Regions from separate parts of the Actinoplanes sp. NPDC051861 genome, predicted to be linked through region 1. Evidence: riboswitches for the same ligand, from Rfam matches in the RefSeq annotation. Region 1 holds a riboswitch; the other holds the start of a gene.

Evidence for each region. A riboswitch is a leader RNA that binds a small molecule or an ion and turns the genes downstream of it on or off. The one in region 1 is predicted to bind thiamine pyrophosphate.
Region 2: it holds a riboswitch for thiamine pyrophosphate, as region 1 does, so the genes downstream of both, AB0M02_RS43875 (ECF transporter S component) here and AB0M02_RS07890 (thiamine phosphate synthase) in region 1, are expected to answer to the same signal.

What each region holds. Positions count from the first base shown of each region.
Region 1 covers NZ_JBFAYE010000002.1:251,509-259,109, reverse strand. Annotated here, with positions in the region: gene thiO (glycine oxidase ThiO) at 1-984, opposite strand, end outside; gene AB0M02_RS07890 (thiamine phosphate synthase) at 981-1,565, opposite strand; TPP riboswitch at 1,559-1,669, opposite strand; gene AB0M02_RS07885 (ATP-binding cassette domain-containing protein) at 1,707-3,353, opposite strand; gene AB0M02_RS07880 (methyltransferase) at 3,381-3,998, opposite strand; gene AB0M02_RS07875 (hypothetical protein) at 4,094-4,831, shown strand; gene truA (tRNA pseudouridine(38-40) synthase TruA) at 4,828-5,643, opposite strand; gene rplQ (50S ribosomal protein L17) at 5,721-6,275, opposite strand; gene AB0M02_RS07860 (DNA-directed RNA polymerase subunit alpha) at 6,314-7,336, opposite strand; gene rpsD (30S ribosomal protein S4) at 7,419-7,601, opposite strand, start outside.
Region 2 covers NZ_JBFAYE010000032.1:1,469-9,069, forward strand. Annotated here, with positions in the region: gene AB0M02_RS43850 (5,10-methylenetetrahydrofolate reductase) at 1-162, opposite strand, end outside; gene AB0M02_RS43855 (hypothetical protein) at 187-969, opposite strand; gene AB0M02_RS43860 (histidinol-phosphatase) at 966-2,672, opposite strand; gene AB0M02_RS43865 (energy-coupling factor transporter transmembrane component T) at 2,738-3,523, opposite strand; gene AB0M02_RS43870 (ABC transporter ATP-binding protein) at 3,526-4,956, opposite strand; gene AB0M02_RS43875 (ECF transporter S component) at 4,958-5,542, opposite strand; TPP riboswitch at 5,597-5,700, opposite strand; gene AB0M02_RS43880 (alpha/beta hydrolase) at 5,759-6,571, shown strand; gene AB0M02_RS43885 (DUF6328 family protein) at 6,603-7,133, shown strand; gene AB0M02_RS43890 (hypothetical protein) at 7,102-7,601, opposite strand, start outside.

The sequences.
Region 1 (7,601 bases):
ATGGCCGGCCGCCACCACGATCCGGCGGCTGCCGTCGAGGAAACCGAGCAGCGGCGCGTTGTCCGGCGTACCCGGCCGATGCCCCACGGTGAACTCGGTGATGTCGTGTTCGGCGAGCCCCGGCACCAGGTCGAGCGCCGCCCGCAGCAGCTCGTGCACCCCGCCGGCGGTGAGCGTGTGATCGGTCCGTTCCTCCTGGGTCGCGCCGATGACGACCTCACCGTCCGCACGCGGCACGAGGTAGACGTGCCGCCCGTCGGCCATCCCGTCGATCACGTGCCGGAGCAGGCCGGGTTCACCGCGCAGGCGGATCATCTGGCCCTTGACCGGCCGAATCGGCAGCCCGGTGAGCGCCGCCGTGCCGCAGCCCGCCGCCACGACGACCACGTCAGCTTCCACTTCGGACAAGTCGGAAATGTTTTTTCTGACGACAGCACGGGCCAGACGGCCGCGCAGAACCGCCACGACCTTCCGTGGGTCGACTTGCCGCTCAGAGGGCGCGAAAACCCCGGCCCGGACCCGTGGGGACAGCGCGGGTTCCCGGTCACGCAACTGCGACCCGGTCAACGGGGTGAGCTTCTGGTGCTTCCACTCCCGGGCCGACTCCGCGACGTCATCAGCGGTCAGCGCGACACCGAGCGTTCCGGCGTCGTCGTACCCGACGTCACCGAGGCCCGCGGCGTACGACGGCCACAGCTCGTTGGCAGCGTCCAGCAGCCGGGTGAGATGCGGGTACTCAAAGGTCGACTCCCCACCCGGCGCCAGCATCCCGGCCGCGACGTGCCACGCGCCGCCAGTGCCCTCGGGCGCCGTGTCGTAGACGGTGACATCCGCCCCACGCCGGACGAGCTCGTCGGCGATCGCGAGTCCGATGATCCCGGCACCGACAACGGCGACCCGACCGATGCCGGCCACATCGGCGCCCGCAGCCACGTCGGCGCTCGGAGCCATGCCGGCACCCGCGGCGATCCCCGGCTCGTTCATGGCAGGACCGCCAGGAACTCCGCGACCGCTCCCTTCGGATCCTTCGCGAAGGCGGCGACCGCCGCGACACCGTGCGCCGCGAGCAGCGGCACCCGTTCCGCGGTGATGCCGCCGATCGCCAGGACCGGCGTGCCCGGGACCGCCTCGGCGACGGCCGCGATCGCGACCGGTCCGAGCGGCGGTGGCAGCCCGTCCTTGGTGGAGGTGTCGAACGCCGGCCCCACGCCGAGGTAACTGGCGCCCGCCGCGACCGCCGCGCGGGCCGCCGACGGGTTGCGGCAGGTCGCGCCGACGATCGCGTCCGGGCCGACGACACGCCGGGTGGCCTCGACGGGCAGGTCGTCCGCGCCCACGTGCACGCCGTCCGCACCCGCCGCCAGCGCCACCCCGACCCGGTCGTTGACCAGCACCATCGTCCCGGCCGGCCGGCAGATCTCGATCGCCGCGACGGTCAGCGCGTACGCCGAAGCGTCGTTGCTCTTGACTCGAATCTGGACGGCGACGTCACCGGAGGAACCCGCGACACCACGAACCACATCGAGCGAGTCGGTGATGACGTGAATACGGGGAAACCAGTGCATGAAGCACTCCTCCCTGCGCCGGCATTACCCGGATCAGGTTCGACGGTCGGGGGCCGCATCAGCCCCCCTCTCAGCCCGGTGCCCGGGCTCCCGTGGGGTTTGGTGTTGTAACCGGACCATAACCGGTCCGTGACGAAGAAGCTAGCGGACGTCCCAGACCGGCTCGGGGACCTCGACGACCTCGCCGTCGCTTCTGAACAGCACGAACCGATCGAACGAGCGGGTGAACCACCGGTCGTGGGTGACCGCGATCACCGTGCCGTCGAACGCCTTCAGCCCCTCCTCCAGCGCTTCCGCCGAGGCCAGGTCCAGGTTGTCCGTCGGCTCGTCGAGCAGCAGCACGGTCGCACCGGACAGCTCGAGCAGCAGCACCAGGAACCGTGCCTGCTGACCACCGGACAGGGTGCCGAACCGCTGGTCGCCCTGCGCGGCCAGTTCGTACCGGTTGAGCGCCTTCATCGCACCCGCCCGGTCCATTCCGGACCGATGCTCGTCGCCGCGCCAGAGGATCTCGACGAGCGTCTTCTCCACCAGCTCGGGCCGGTCGTGGGTCTGCGAGAAGTGGCCTGGGCGGACCCGCGCGCCGAGCCGGGCCCGGCCCTCGTGCGCCACGTGCGTGAGCGGCGCGCCGTCGACCGGTTTGTGCTCCAGATCGGGCTCGGTGCCACCGGACGCGAGCAGCCGCAGGAAGTGCGACTTGCCGGTGCCGTTGGCGCCGAGGACGGCGACGCGGTCCCCGTACCAGATCTCCAGATCGAAGGGGAACGTCAGGTTCTCCAGCTCGAGCTGGGAACACATGACCGCCCGTTTACCGGTGCGCCCGCCGCGCAGGTTCATCTTCACCGCCTGGTCCTTCGGCGGCAGCGGCGGCGGGCCGGCCTCCTCAAACTTGCGGAGCCGGGTCTGCGCGGCCTGATAGCGCGAGGCCAGACCGTCGTTGTACGCCGCCTTGTTCTTCAACGTGAACACGAGCTCCTTGAGCTTCTCGTGCTCCTCGTCCCAGCGGCGACGCAGCTCCTCCATCCGCTCGTGCCGGTTCATCCGGGCCTCGTGCCAGGAGGCGAACCCGCCCGGGTGCGTCCAGGCGCCGCCGCCCTCGACGGCGACGACCCGGTCGGCGGTCTCGGCCAGCAGTTCCCGGTCGTGCGAGACGTAGAGCACCGACTTCTGCGACTCGCGCAGCCGCTGCTCCAGCCAGCGTTTGGCGGGCACGTCGAGGAAGTTGTCCGGCTCGTCGAGCAGCAGCACCTCGTCGGTGCCGCGCAGCAGCAGGTCCAGGGCGAACCGTTTCTGCTCGCCGCCCGACAGAGTTCGCACCACACGATGGCGAGCCTCGTCCCACGGCTTGCCGAGGATCGACACGGCGACGGTGTCGAAGAGCACCTCCGCCTCGTACCCACCGGACTCGCCCCAGTTCGCGAGCGCGTTCGCGTACGCAATCTGGCTCTTCTCGGTCTCGTCGAGCGCCGCCGCAGCCAGCCGAAGTCGCTCGCCGGACGCGCTCAGCGCCGGTGCCACCAGGGAGAGTGCGAGATCCTCCAAGGTCCGGTCGTCGCCGATCATGCCGATGAACTGTCGCATCACGCCGAGCCCGCCGGACCGGGCGATGGTGCCGGTCTGCGCCGGGATGTCACCGGCGACCATCCGCATCAGCGTGGTCTTGCCGGCGCCGTTGGGGCCGACGAGTGCCACCTTCGCACCCTCTCCGACCCGGAACGACACGTCGGCGAACAGCTCCCGCCCATCGGGGAGCACGAAGCCCGCGCCGGCGACATCCACGTAACCCATGCCGGAATCCTCCCCGCCCGCGACCGGTCAGTCAGCCGATTTTCCGGTGACCCGCAGCACCCGGAAGCCCTTCTGGCTGGCCACCCGCTCGACGTTCCAACCGCCGGCGACGAGCCACGCGTGCAGCGAGTCGCCACCCAGGTTGCGGTTGATGACCAGCCACGCGACGCCGCCCGGCGCCAGGCGGGGCATCCACTGCTGCAGGATCGCGTGCAGTTCGGCCTTGCCCACATGCGTCGGCGGGTTGCTCCAGATCTCGTCGAACGTCACGTCGTCCGGGACCTCGTCCGGTGCGGCGACCCGGATCCGGCCGGCCAGCCCGAGCGTCGCCGCGTTCTCCGTGGTGAGCTCCCGAGCGCGCGAGTTCACGTCGACAGCGTGGACGGTCGCCCGCGGCGCCTGGCTCGCCAGCACGCACGCGATCGGCCCGTAACCGCAGCCCAGGTCCAGGAAGGTGCCCTCGGCGCCGGCCTCGGGCAGGGTGGCCTTGCGCAGGAGCACGGCCGTGCCCGGGTCCAGGCGCCCGGCCGAGAAGACGCCGGACGCGACCGCCAGCCGGTAGTTCCGGCCGGCGACGGTGAACTCGATCTCGCTGCGGCGGATCGGCGCGCCGGGCTCGGCGGTGAAGTAGTGGTCGGCACTCACCCGCCAAGTCTCCCCTGCCGCGTGCGGGGTCCCCCGTCCGGGTGGCGGACAGACTGTGCGTTCATAGATCAGCGTGCGCGCCTAGCTTGGCTCCCATGCGGTACGCCACCCCGACGCGCTCCGCCCTGCTGGTGCGGCAACCAGGCCCCATCGGTCAGCATCGTTATCCGGTGCCGCACCGGCACGCCCGGCGGAACCCACAACAGACCGCCCACCTGCTCACCCGAGGCCTCGCCGCCCTGATCGTCTCCGGCATCGTGGTGATGCTGGCGGTCCTCATCGTCGCGGACGAGGGTCATCCGCCCGTTGCCGCCGCGTCCGAGGCCGATTCCCGGATCGCCTCACGCGCCGTCGATCCCGAGCCGTTGTCCGAGACCGAGGTCTTCCCCGCCGGCTCCGCGACGTTCCGCACGGCCAGGACGACCCTCACCGCCGACTGCGCACTCGCGGCCAGCGGCACCCTGCGCTCCACACTGCGAAGGTACGGGTGTACGCAAGCGGTCCGCGCCGCCCTCACCGTCCCGCACGCCGCCTACCGGGTGACCGCCGGCGTCCTGAACCTCCCCGACACCGCTAGCGCCGAGGCCGTCGGACGTCTCGTGCCCACCCTGGTCGAGTCCGGCGACGGCGGCTTCACCGATCTGGCCGGCGCCGAGACCGCACCCGGCACCCCGGTCGGCTGGCGCACCCGCGGGCACTACCTGATGTACTGCGCGATCACCGGCCCGGACGGCGAACTGCTCCCCGGCGACGACCCACAGGTTCAGCGGATAACGTCCGACCTGCTCGACGCCCACCTCAGCGAAACGGTCCTGTCCCGCCGCGCGGTCTAGGCTCGCAGGCGCCGGGTGGCCTCGGCGCGGGCCGCGTACTCGGTCTCCCCCGGGTAACCGACAGCGATCAGCGTCAGCCCGTGCGCCGGTGCGACGGTCACCTCACTCGACCGCTCGCGCAGCGTGAGCAACCGGGCGGGCCAGGACGGGTCACGACGGCCATCGCCGACCGTGAGCATCGCGCCGACCAGGCTGCGGACCATGGCCTGGCAGAACGCGTCCGCCTGCACGGTCGCCACGCAGATCCGGTCCGGGTCGCGGCGCCACTGGAGCCGGGTGATCGCCCGGATCGTGGTCGCGTGCTCCTTGCGCTTGCAGAACGCGGCGAAGTCGTGCTCTCCGACGAGCCCGGCCGCGGCCGCGTTGAGCCGGTCCAGATCGAGCGGGCGCACCCAGCCGAGCGTGTCGTGGCGGCGCAGCGGCTCGGGACCCCACGGGTCGTCGCAGACGCGGTACTCGTACCGGCGGAAGGTGGCGGAGAAACGGGCGTCGAAATCGGCGGGGACCGGCACAACGGCGCGGACGCGGGCATCCGGCGGCATCAGGGCGGCGAGGCGCCGCAGCAGCGAGCCCTCCAGCTCGGCATAGCGGTCCGCCGGCAGATCGACGTGGCATACCTGGCCGGTGGCGTGCACCCCCGCGTCGGTCCGGCCCGCGACGGTGAGACCGAAGGGCGTCTCGGCGCCGGCAAGGCGGCCCAAGGCCTCGGTCAGAACCCCGGCAACGGTACGGCGACCAGGCTGGGCAGCCCACCCGGAGAACTCGGCGCCGTCGTATGACACGTCCAGTCGAAGACGGATGGATTCCTGCATTCCGCAGCGTGCTCCCGTACGCAGAAAGAAGAAAGACCCGGCACCCAGAGTGGGTGCCGGGTCTCACCTGATGAAGATCAGGCCTTGGCGTCGTCGCCCTCGGCCTTGTCGCCGGACGCGTTGACCGGAGCCTCGGCGTCCTGGTCGGCGTCGGTCTCGGCGGTGGCGGCAGCCTTGGGCGCCTCCTCCTCCGGGGCCAGCGCCTCGACCTTGGCCTGCTGCGCGGCGGCCTTGCGAGCCTGCTTCGACGGGCCGGTGGTGGTGGCCGCGACCTGGAGCTCCTCGACCAGCTCGATGACGGCCATCGGAGCGGCGTCACCCTTGCGCGGGCCGATCTTGGTGATCCGGGTGTAACCGCCGGGGCGGTTCGAGTACCGCGGAGCGATCTGCTCGAACAGGGCGTACACGACGTCCTTGTCCTTCACGACGGTCAGGACGCGACGGCGGGCGTGCAGGTCGCCGCGCTTGGCCTTCGTGACGAGCTGCTCAGCCAGCGGGCGCAGCCGCTTGGCCTTCGACTCGGTGGTCTTGATCTTCCCGTGCCGGAAGAGCTCGGTGGCCAGGTTGGCCAGGATGAGCTTCTCGTGTGCCGGGCTGCCGCCGAGGCGGGCACCCTTGGTGGGCGTGGGCATTTTTTCGATGCTCCTTGGTTATGGCGCGGCAGCCGGAATTACAGCTGCTCGGTCTCGCGGTAGTCGTCGGTGTCGTAGTCCACGTCGCCGAACGAATCCACGACGTGCGCCGGGTCGAAGGACGGCGCGCTGTCCTTCAGTCCCAGGCCCATTCCGGCGAGCTTCATCTTGACCTCGTCGATCGACTTCTGGCCGAAGTTCCGGATGTCCAGAAGGTCAGCCTCCGTACGCCCTATCAACTCGCCCACGCTGTTGATGCCCTCGCGCTTGAGGCAGTTGTAGGACCGAACGGTGAGGTCCAGCTCCTCGATCGGCAGCGCCAGGTCGGCAGCGAGCTGCGCGTCCTGCGGCGACGGGCCGATGTCGATGCCCTCGGCGGTCTCGTCCAGCTCGCGGCAGAGGCCGAAGAGCTCGACCAGGGTGGAGCCGGCCGACGCCAGAGCGGTCCGCGGCGAGATCGACGCCTTCGACTCGACGTCGATGATCAGACGGTCGAAGTCGGTGCGCTGCTCGACACGGGTCGCCTCGACGCGGTAGGTGACCTTGAGAACCGGCGAGTAGATCGAGTCGACCGGGATCCGGCCGATCTCGGCGCCGGCGCTCTTGTTCTGCGCCGCCGTGACGTAGCCACGGCCACGCTCGACGGTCAGCTCCATGTCGAGCCGGCCCTTGCTGTTCAGGGTCGCCAGCTTCAGGTCGGGGTTGTGCACGGAGACACCGGCCGGGGGCTGGATGTCACCGGCGGTCACGTCGCCCGGGCCCTGCTTGCGCAGGTACATGCTGACCGGCTCGTCGTGCTCGGAGCTGACGGTCAGTTCCTTGACGTTCATGACCAGCTCGACCACGTCCTCCTTGACACCGGGGATCGTGGTGAACTCGTGCAGCACGCCGTCGATCTTGATGCTGGTGACCGCCGCGCCCGGGATGGACGACAGCAGCGTACGGCGGAGGGAGTTACCGAGGGTGTAGCCGAAGCCCGGCTCCAGGGGCTCGATGGTGAACCGGGAGCGGGTCTCGCTGAGGGATTCCTCCGAGAGACTCGGCCGCTGGCTGATGAGCACGCTGTTCTTCTTTCTGTCGGGCCACCCACTATTTGATGGCCGTCTGATGCGCCCGGCGCCTCTTCAGGCGCCGGGCGTTTCACTACTTCGAGTAGAGCTCGACGATCAGCTGCTCCTGGACCTGCGTGTCGATGACAGCGCGAGCCGGGAGCGTGTGGATCAGGATCTTCATCTCGCTCGGGATGGGCTCGAGCCACGCCGGCACCGGCCGGGAACCGGCCTGGGCCTGCGCGACGACGAAGGGCGTGAGCTCCTTCGACTTCTC
Region 2 (7,601 bases), on a different contig from region 1:
CAGCAGGCCGTCGAGGTCGAGATCGCCGAGACGGGTGAGGGTGGCCTCGGCGATCTCCTTGATGCGCTCCTCGGTGGCGCTCTGCCGTGGTGGCGTCAGGCTGAAGAGCAGGACGCCGCTACGGGTCTCGGCGAGCAGTTGTCGCAGTGGGGTGCGTGCCATGACCCCACCCTAGGAAGCGGCTGTTCAGTGGTCGGCGCAGCAGGGGGTGGGATCCCGCCTTTCGAACGGCACCAGGCGGTCGCCGGCGGCCGGTGTGGTGACCAGGACCAGTTCGCCCGCCTGGAACTGCGGGCGGACGAAGTCACCGGTCTCGACGATGGTGCCGGGGCTCGCCGGGCCGCTACCGAGTACGTCGACGCGGGCGATCGAGCTGCGCTGGAGGATCTCGCTCACCGTCAGTTCGCCGGTGAGACGTTCGACGCCGGGGAAGCGGACCGCTCGGCCGGACTGCCCGGAGGCGGCGGCTGCGGCGGCGTCCTGGAGTTCCGGAGAGGAGGGGATGGGTGCGAGGGCGAGCAGGCTGATCGCCACGTGCGGGAACGGCGACGACAGCAGGTGCGTGCAGGCGAGCACCGGCGGGGGCGACAGCGACTGGATCCAGTGGTCGGCCTCGGCCAGAGTGCGGTGCCCGAGGGTGACACCCACGATGCGCGCGGCCCCGGACACCGGACCCACCGCCGCGACGCCAACGGCCGGGCCGACCGCGACGGCGCCAACGGCCGGGCCGACCGTTGCGGCGCCAACGGCCGCCGGGCCGACCGACGCGGCGCCGACGGCCGGACCGACTGTTGCGGCGCCAACGGCCGCCGGGCCGGTCGACGCGGCGCCAACAGCCGCCGGGCCGGTCGACGCGGCGCCGACGGCCGGGCCGACTGTTGCGGCGCCGACGGCGTGGCCGGCGCCGGGAACGGGAGCCGGCGGGGCGGCGCCGGCCGCGGAAGCGGCCGGCGCGGTTCCCGGGGTCATCGCGGGAGGACCCAGATGGGGTTGGTGTAGAACCAGAGGTCGCCCCACGGGTCGGCGGAGCCCACCACGTCGAGCTTGGGGCCGAAGGGGTCGACCGTCGCGCCGAGGAGGCCGGGCTGGGTGCGGTTGGTGTCGGTGCCGCGTACGCGGAGGTAGAAGGGCTTGTCGAGGCGGCCCAGGTCGTAGGTCAGGGTGACCTTGCCGGAGGTCTGGGAGATCTCGAACGACTTGACCACCCTGGTGTCGGGGGTGGTGAAGGTGTCCTTGTCGGCTACCGGGCCGGTGACCGTGCCGGCGATGACGTCGACGCGCTTCAGGGTGGGGATGAAGCCGGCCCAGTTGGGGATGTCCTGGAGGTCGATCTCGAGGACCAGTTCGGTGCGGGTGCCGCGCTTGGCCTGCAGGACGCCGCCGAGCGGGGTGCCGGTGGAGTAGCGGCGGTCGCCGGTGAGGCGGACTCGGGCGTCCAGGGACTTGATGAGGCGGCCGTGGTCGACCCAGACGCGCCCGGCGCGCAGGCCGTCCATGACCGCGCGGTAGGAGAAGGAGGAGGAGCCTACGTTGGTTCGGCCGTAGTAGCCGGGCCAGAAGTCGCCGGCTGCGGTGTTCACGGTGCCGGTGTAGACCGGGTCGTTGTACTTGCCGTTGGCGTTGAAGTCGCTGCCGGGGCCGCGGTCGGTCTGGTCCAGGTAGTTGACGTGGCTGTCGGAGTTGACGGTGATCCACCACGCCTTGCCCTCGGCGAGGAGGCTGTCCCAGAGGCCGCCTACGGTGGCGGTCATCCAGTCGAAGCCGCCCCAGGTGCGGTAGCTCTCCAGCGGGTAGCCGGCGAAGGAGGCCGCGGACGGGTTGTTGTCGTAGTAGCCGCGGGCGCCGCCGCGGCCGTTGGGGGCCGGGATGCCGGCGGCCTGGTGGCCGGGTGCGCCTTCGAAGCCGATGGCTACGGTCGGGTCGGCGTCGCGCCAGTTGCGGATCTCGTGGGGCGAGTCGATGCCGCGGCGGGCCGGGTGGTTGGCGAGGAAGAGCGCGCCGTCGATCTTGCGCTTGCGGACCTGCTCGCCGAGGAACTTGATGCCGGCGATCGCCATGGCCTCGTTCTGCTCGGCGGTGTTGGTCGCCGGGAGCAGCGAGCCGTCGTACGCGTTCTCGAACTGCTTGAGAACCTCGACCTCGTTCTTGCCCGGGTGCACGAACACCGTGGCGTGCTCGGCCGCCGGGATGTTCCACTCCAGGCCCTGGAAGGTCAGGAGTTCGGGCAGTTCGGAGCGGGTGTGGACGATGTCCGGGTTGACCTTGTCCACACCGATCTTGGCGTGGGTGGCGCTGCCGTGGTCGGTGATGACCACCCAGTCCAGCCCGAAGGCCTGGCCGTGACGCGCCTGGTCGATCACCCGGTACTGGGCGTCCGAGCTGTACTGCGTGTGGATGTGGTGGTCGCCGGCGAGCCAGCGGAAGCCGCCCTTGGCCGAGCCGCCACCGACGTGGTCGTGGGTGTGCTGCAGCCCGGCGGCCTCGGCGGCGCCCGGGCGGGCCAGCACCGAGGCGGCCGCGCCGGCACCGAGCAGGCCCGCGCCGAGCAGGAAGCGGCGACGGGTGCTGTCGCCGGGGGAGAGTTCGCTCTCCGGGATGCTCAGGTCCAGCGCCTCCGGAACGTCGGCGCCGGTCTCGGGGAGATGATGTGAATGATCGTGGCCGTGACCCATAGTGCGTCACCCTCGTCCGAACAGGACAACGGCCGCTGGCGATTCCGTGACGGCCCGGCAAACGATCAACCGACAACCGGCCGGAAAACCCCCAACGCCAAGGAAAGTGTCAAGATCGCTGTGGCGGCGGTCACCGCGCAGGTCAGCAGGGCCGTGTCGGCGGCGGTGAAGTGTTGCCGGCGGGCGTGTGTGCGGGGTGCCGTGGAGTCGAAACCGCGGGCGTCCATCGCCACCGCCAGCCGTCCGCCGCGGCGGAGTGCGGCGACCAGGAGCGCGAACGCGGTGGAGGCGAAGACGACGGGGTTGTGGCCGGCTTCCACGCCGCGGGCGCGGCGGGCCAGCGTGAGCGAGCGCCACTCCTGGCCCAGCAGCGGCAGCAGGCGGAACGCGGCGAGCGCGCCGATCGCGAACCGGGCGGGTGCCTTCGCGTTCTGCACGAGGGCGTCGGCCAGGTCGGTCGGGTCGGTGGTGGCGAACACCACGATGCCGGGCAGGGCGACCGCGAAGATTCGCAGGATCAGGCCGGCCGCGCTGGTCAGGACTCCGGTGGTGATGTCGAACGGCCCGAGCGACACGAGCAGGGTGCCGGACCGCTCGGCAGCGAACAGCGTCAGCGTCACGAGTACCCCGCCCGCGGCCAGCAGCAGCGGCGCGGCGCGGCGGGCGAGCGCCCGGTAGCGCACGCCGAAGAACGGCAGCACCGCGAGTTCCACCAGCAGCGCCAGGGCGGGGGTGAGCGGGTCGACCGTGGCGATCAGCGGCAGCGAGAAGAGCAGGGCGGCACCGAGCTTGGCGACCGGGTTCCGGCGGGCGAGGGGCGCGGCGGGATCGGCGATCGGCGCGAAGGTCAGGGTCACGGCCGCAGTCTCCGGGGCAGCGGTTCCGGCGCCGGCTCACCGAGGGGCACGGTGCGGTCGGCAAGGGTACGCACAAACGCGTCGTCATGGGTCACCGCCACGATCCCGTGTCCCTGGGCGCGCAGGACCGCCAGCAGGTCGACCAGTTCGCGCCAGGTCCGCCGGTCCTGGCCGAATGTCGGCTCGTCGAGGATCAGCAGTTTCGGCGCGGTCGCCAGCGCGGTGGCCACACTCAGCCGCCGGGCCTCACCGCCGGAGAGCGTGTACGGGTTCGCCTCGGCCAGCCTCGTCAGGCGCAGCCGTTCGAGCAGCTCGTCGACGGTCCGGCGGATCTCCTGCGGGCTGCGGCCGACCCGGCGCGGCCCGAGCGCGAGTTCGTCGGCGACCCGGCTCGTGACGAACTGGTGTTCCGGGTTCTGGAAGACCGACCCGATCCGCTGCGTCAGCGTCGCCGCCCGCCACCTGTGCGGAGGCTTGCGGTCGCCGAACGCCTCGATCCGGCCGGAGTCCGGTGCGGTCAGGCCGCCGAGCAACAGGGCGAGTGTGGACTTGCCGGCACCGTTGGGCCCGGTCACCGCCACCACCTCACCCGCGCCCGCCCGGATCGAGACCGGTGCGAGACGTCCCGTGACGGCGATGTGCTCCGCGCGTACAAAATCGGTAGTTGACTTTGAAGTGGCCCTGATCGGCGGCGTGCTGAAACCGGGCACCCAGACGCCGTCCTCCGCCAGTTTGTCGCCGTAGGCGGCGAAGATCACCTCGGGCGCGCCGTCGGCACGGACACCGCCGCCTGCCTCCAGGATGACCACCCGGTCGACCAGCGCGAGTGCCTCCGCCACCCGGTGTTCCACGATGATCAGCGTGGTGTCCGGCCCGGTCGACCGGGAGACAGCCTCCCGGATCAGCTCGGCGCCGGTCGGATCGAGGTTGGCGGTGGGCTCGTCCAGCAGCATCAGCCCAGGTCGCAGGGCGAGGGCCCCGGCCAGAGCGAGACGTTGCGCTTCGCCGCCGGAGAGCGCCGAGGTGGGGCGATTGATGGGGTACGGGAACCCGACGCGATCAAGCACGTCGGACACCCGTGGCCAGATGTCATTAGCGGACACGCCCCGGTTTTCCAGACCGAACGCCACGTCGTCGCCACTGCGGGCCATCACCAGCTGTGTCTGCGGGTCCTGAAAGAGGATCCCGACACTTTCGCGGGCCTTCCGGGGATCCAGCCCGTCGATCTCGATCGTGCCCTCGGACTCGCCGGAGTCCTCCGGCAGCAGACCGGCCAGCGCGGCGAGCAGCGTGCTCTTGCCCGCTCCCGAGGGACCGAGCAGCAGCACCCGCTCGCCGTGCCGGATGTGCAGGTCGACGTCGCGGACCGCCCAGGCGCGGCGACCGGCGTGCCGCCACCCGAAGCCGCGAAGCCGAACCTCGCTCATGTCAGATGAGTGCCCTCTCGCGGCCCGCTCCGAACCGGTCGAGCACACCGGTCGGCGCCAGTGCGCGGACCAGGGCCCAGCTGCCGAGGCCGGCCAGTACCGTACCGCTCACGATCGTGAACAGGGCGTAGGGGATGCGGTAGCTGCCCAGGGCGTACTCGGAGGTCCAGACGATGAAGTCGAAGACTGCCGCGCTCACCCCGGTCAGGGCGCCGGCCAGCAGGGCGGCCGGCAGCTTGAACGAGCGGTATCGCAGCGCCGCGAACGCCAGCTCCGCGCCGAGACCCTGGATCAGGCCCTGCGGGATGACGGTCGCGCCCCAGGCGTTGCCGAGCAGCGCGGAGATGATCGCCGCGACCGCCTCGGTGTAGAGGGCGGCTCCCGGCTTACGGATGATCAGGCCACTGAGTACGGCGGGCATCAGCCAGATGCCGTAGAGCAGGGCCTGAGCCGGGGGGAAGAAGGCGAACGCGCTCTCGGTGACGCTCCAGACCGTGTTCCAGGCCCAGAAGATCACCCCGAACGCGACGGCGATGACCGAGGCGATCACGACGTCTATCGTGCGCCATCTGTTGCTGTTTTTCATGAAACGCCTCCCAGCGGGTACCGGGAGGAGACGCACGCCGCATCGTCGCGGCGCGGCTGGAGAGAACCGATCTTCCTGCGCTGGCATTACCCAGATCAGGTACGAGGGTCTGCGGATGGCCCGCACTCTCAGCGCTGTGCGCTCCCCTGTCGGAAAACATGTGCTTCGATGACGCTAACACCGGTTTAACTGCTGGAACAGGGAGGGTGCGATCACATGGAGGTCAAGGCTCGCGGGCTGACGTTCGACGTGTTCGAGGGCGGCCCTGCGGAGGGGGAACCGGTGTTGCTTCTGCACGGTTTTCCGCAGGATCATCGCGAGTTCGATCTCCTCGCGCCTCGGCTTCAGGCTGCGGGGCTTCGGACATATGCCCTGGATCAGCGGGGGTGCTCGCCGGGCGCTCGCCCTTCTGATGTTTCTGCTTATAAGCTGAAAGAAGTCGTAGCAGACGCTTTATCGGTCCTCGACGCTTTAAATGTGGACAAGGTGCATGTGGTGGGGCACGATTGGGGTGCGCACGTCGCCTGGATGCTCGCCGCCCGCCACCCCGACCGGGTGCGGACGATGACCGCCATCTCGGTGCCGCACCCCCGCGCCCTGCTGCTGGCCCTGCGCGTGCGCCCGTCGCAGCGTGCCCGGTTCGCGTACTTCAAGGTCTTCCAGTCCTCGGCCGCCGAACGCCTCCTGCTCGCCCGCAACGGCACCATGCTGCGCTGGATGCTGCGCCCGCTGCACCACGCCGAGCAGTACGTCGAGGCCATGCAGGAGCCGGGCCGGCTGACCGGCGGGCTGAACTGGTACCGCGCCTTCAGCGAGGACCAGGTCGCCGACGTCGGGGTGGTGAAGGTGCCGACCACGTACGTCTGGAGCGACAAGGACGGTGTGGTCGGGCTTACCGCGGCCCTGCGTACCGCCGACTGGGTGGAGGGCGACTACCAACTGGTGGCTATGCGGGGCGTCAGCCACTGGGTGCCGGAGCAGGCACCTCGGGAGCTCGCCGACGCCGTCCTGGCGCGCATCGGCGTTTGACCATGGGCCGGTTCGGGAACCCAGGCGCGTCATGGCCGTCCAGACACAATCCCCCAATTCCTCCCAGGAGACCGAGAAGCAGCGCTGGGACCGCAACTTCGCGGACCTGCTCCAGGAACTCCGGGTCGCGCAGACCGGTGTCCAGATCCTGTTCGCGTTCCTGCTGACCATCCCGTTCAGCAACGGCTTCCCGAACGCCACGGCCTTCCAGAAGGACGTCTACGTCGTGGCGCTGATCAGCGCGGCGTTCGCCACCGCGCTGATCATCTCGCCGGTCGCCTTCCACCGGGCGCTGTTCCGGCAGGGCCGCAAGCCCGAGCTGGTCCGGTACGCCCACAAGATGGCCTCCAGCGGGCTGGCCTTCATGCTCGTCTCGATGGTCAGCAGCGTCCTGCTGATCACCGACTACGTGCTGGACTGGAAGTGGGCGATCCCGCTGACCGTGGCGACCGGCATCTGGTTCGTCACCTTCTGGGCGGGCCTGCCGTTTCTCCACCGCAACTGGGGGGACGACGAGGACGAGGACGGCTTCATCGACTCCGGCGCAGACCGAGCTGCCTGAGCTCCAGCTCGGCCAGGGCGTCGACGGCTTCCGCGTCACCCGCGCGCCAGCTCTGGGCGATGTCCGGGCCCAGCTTGGCCAGCTGGGTGAGCGGCCGTCCGGCGAGCGCGCGCAGAGCCAGCAGGTCGCGGCCGGCGGGGTCGTCGCGTACCGCCGCGGCGATGCCGGCCCGGCGCATCCAGCGCAGCCGCAGCGGTAGCCACAGGAACAGCACCAGCGCGATCGGCACGGAGATGGCGACCAGCGGCAGGATCAGCGCCAGCTGGTCGACGAAGTCCTGCTGCTGACGGCCGGCGTCGGCGATGGCCCGGGCGGCGTCGGCGGCGCCGGTGAACGGCTTGGTCAGCTCGTCACCCACGACCGGCACCCGGCCCACCTTGCTCCCGGCGTCGGCGAGGTTGTCGGCGATGCCGCTGCCGGCGCCCTCCAGCTTCTGGCCGGGCACGGCCAGCTTGAGCACGAGGTCGT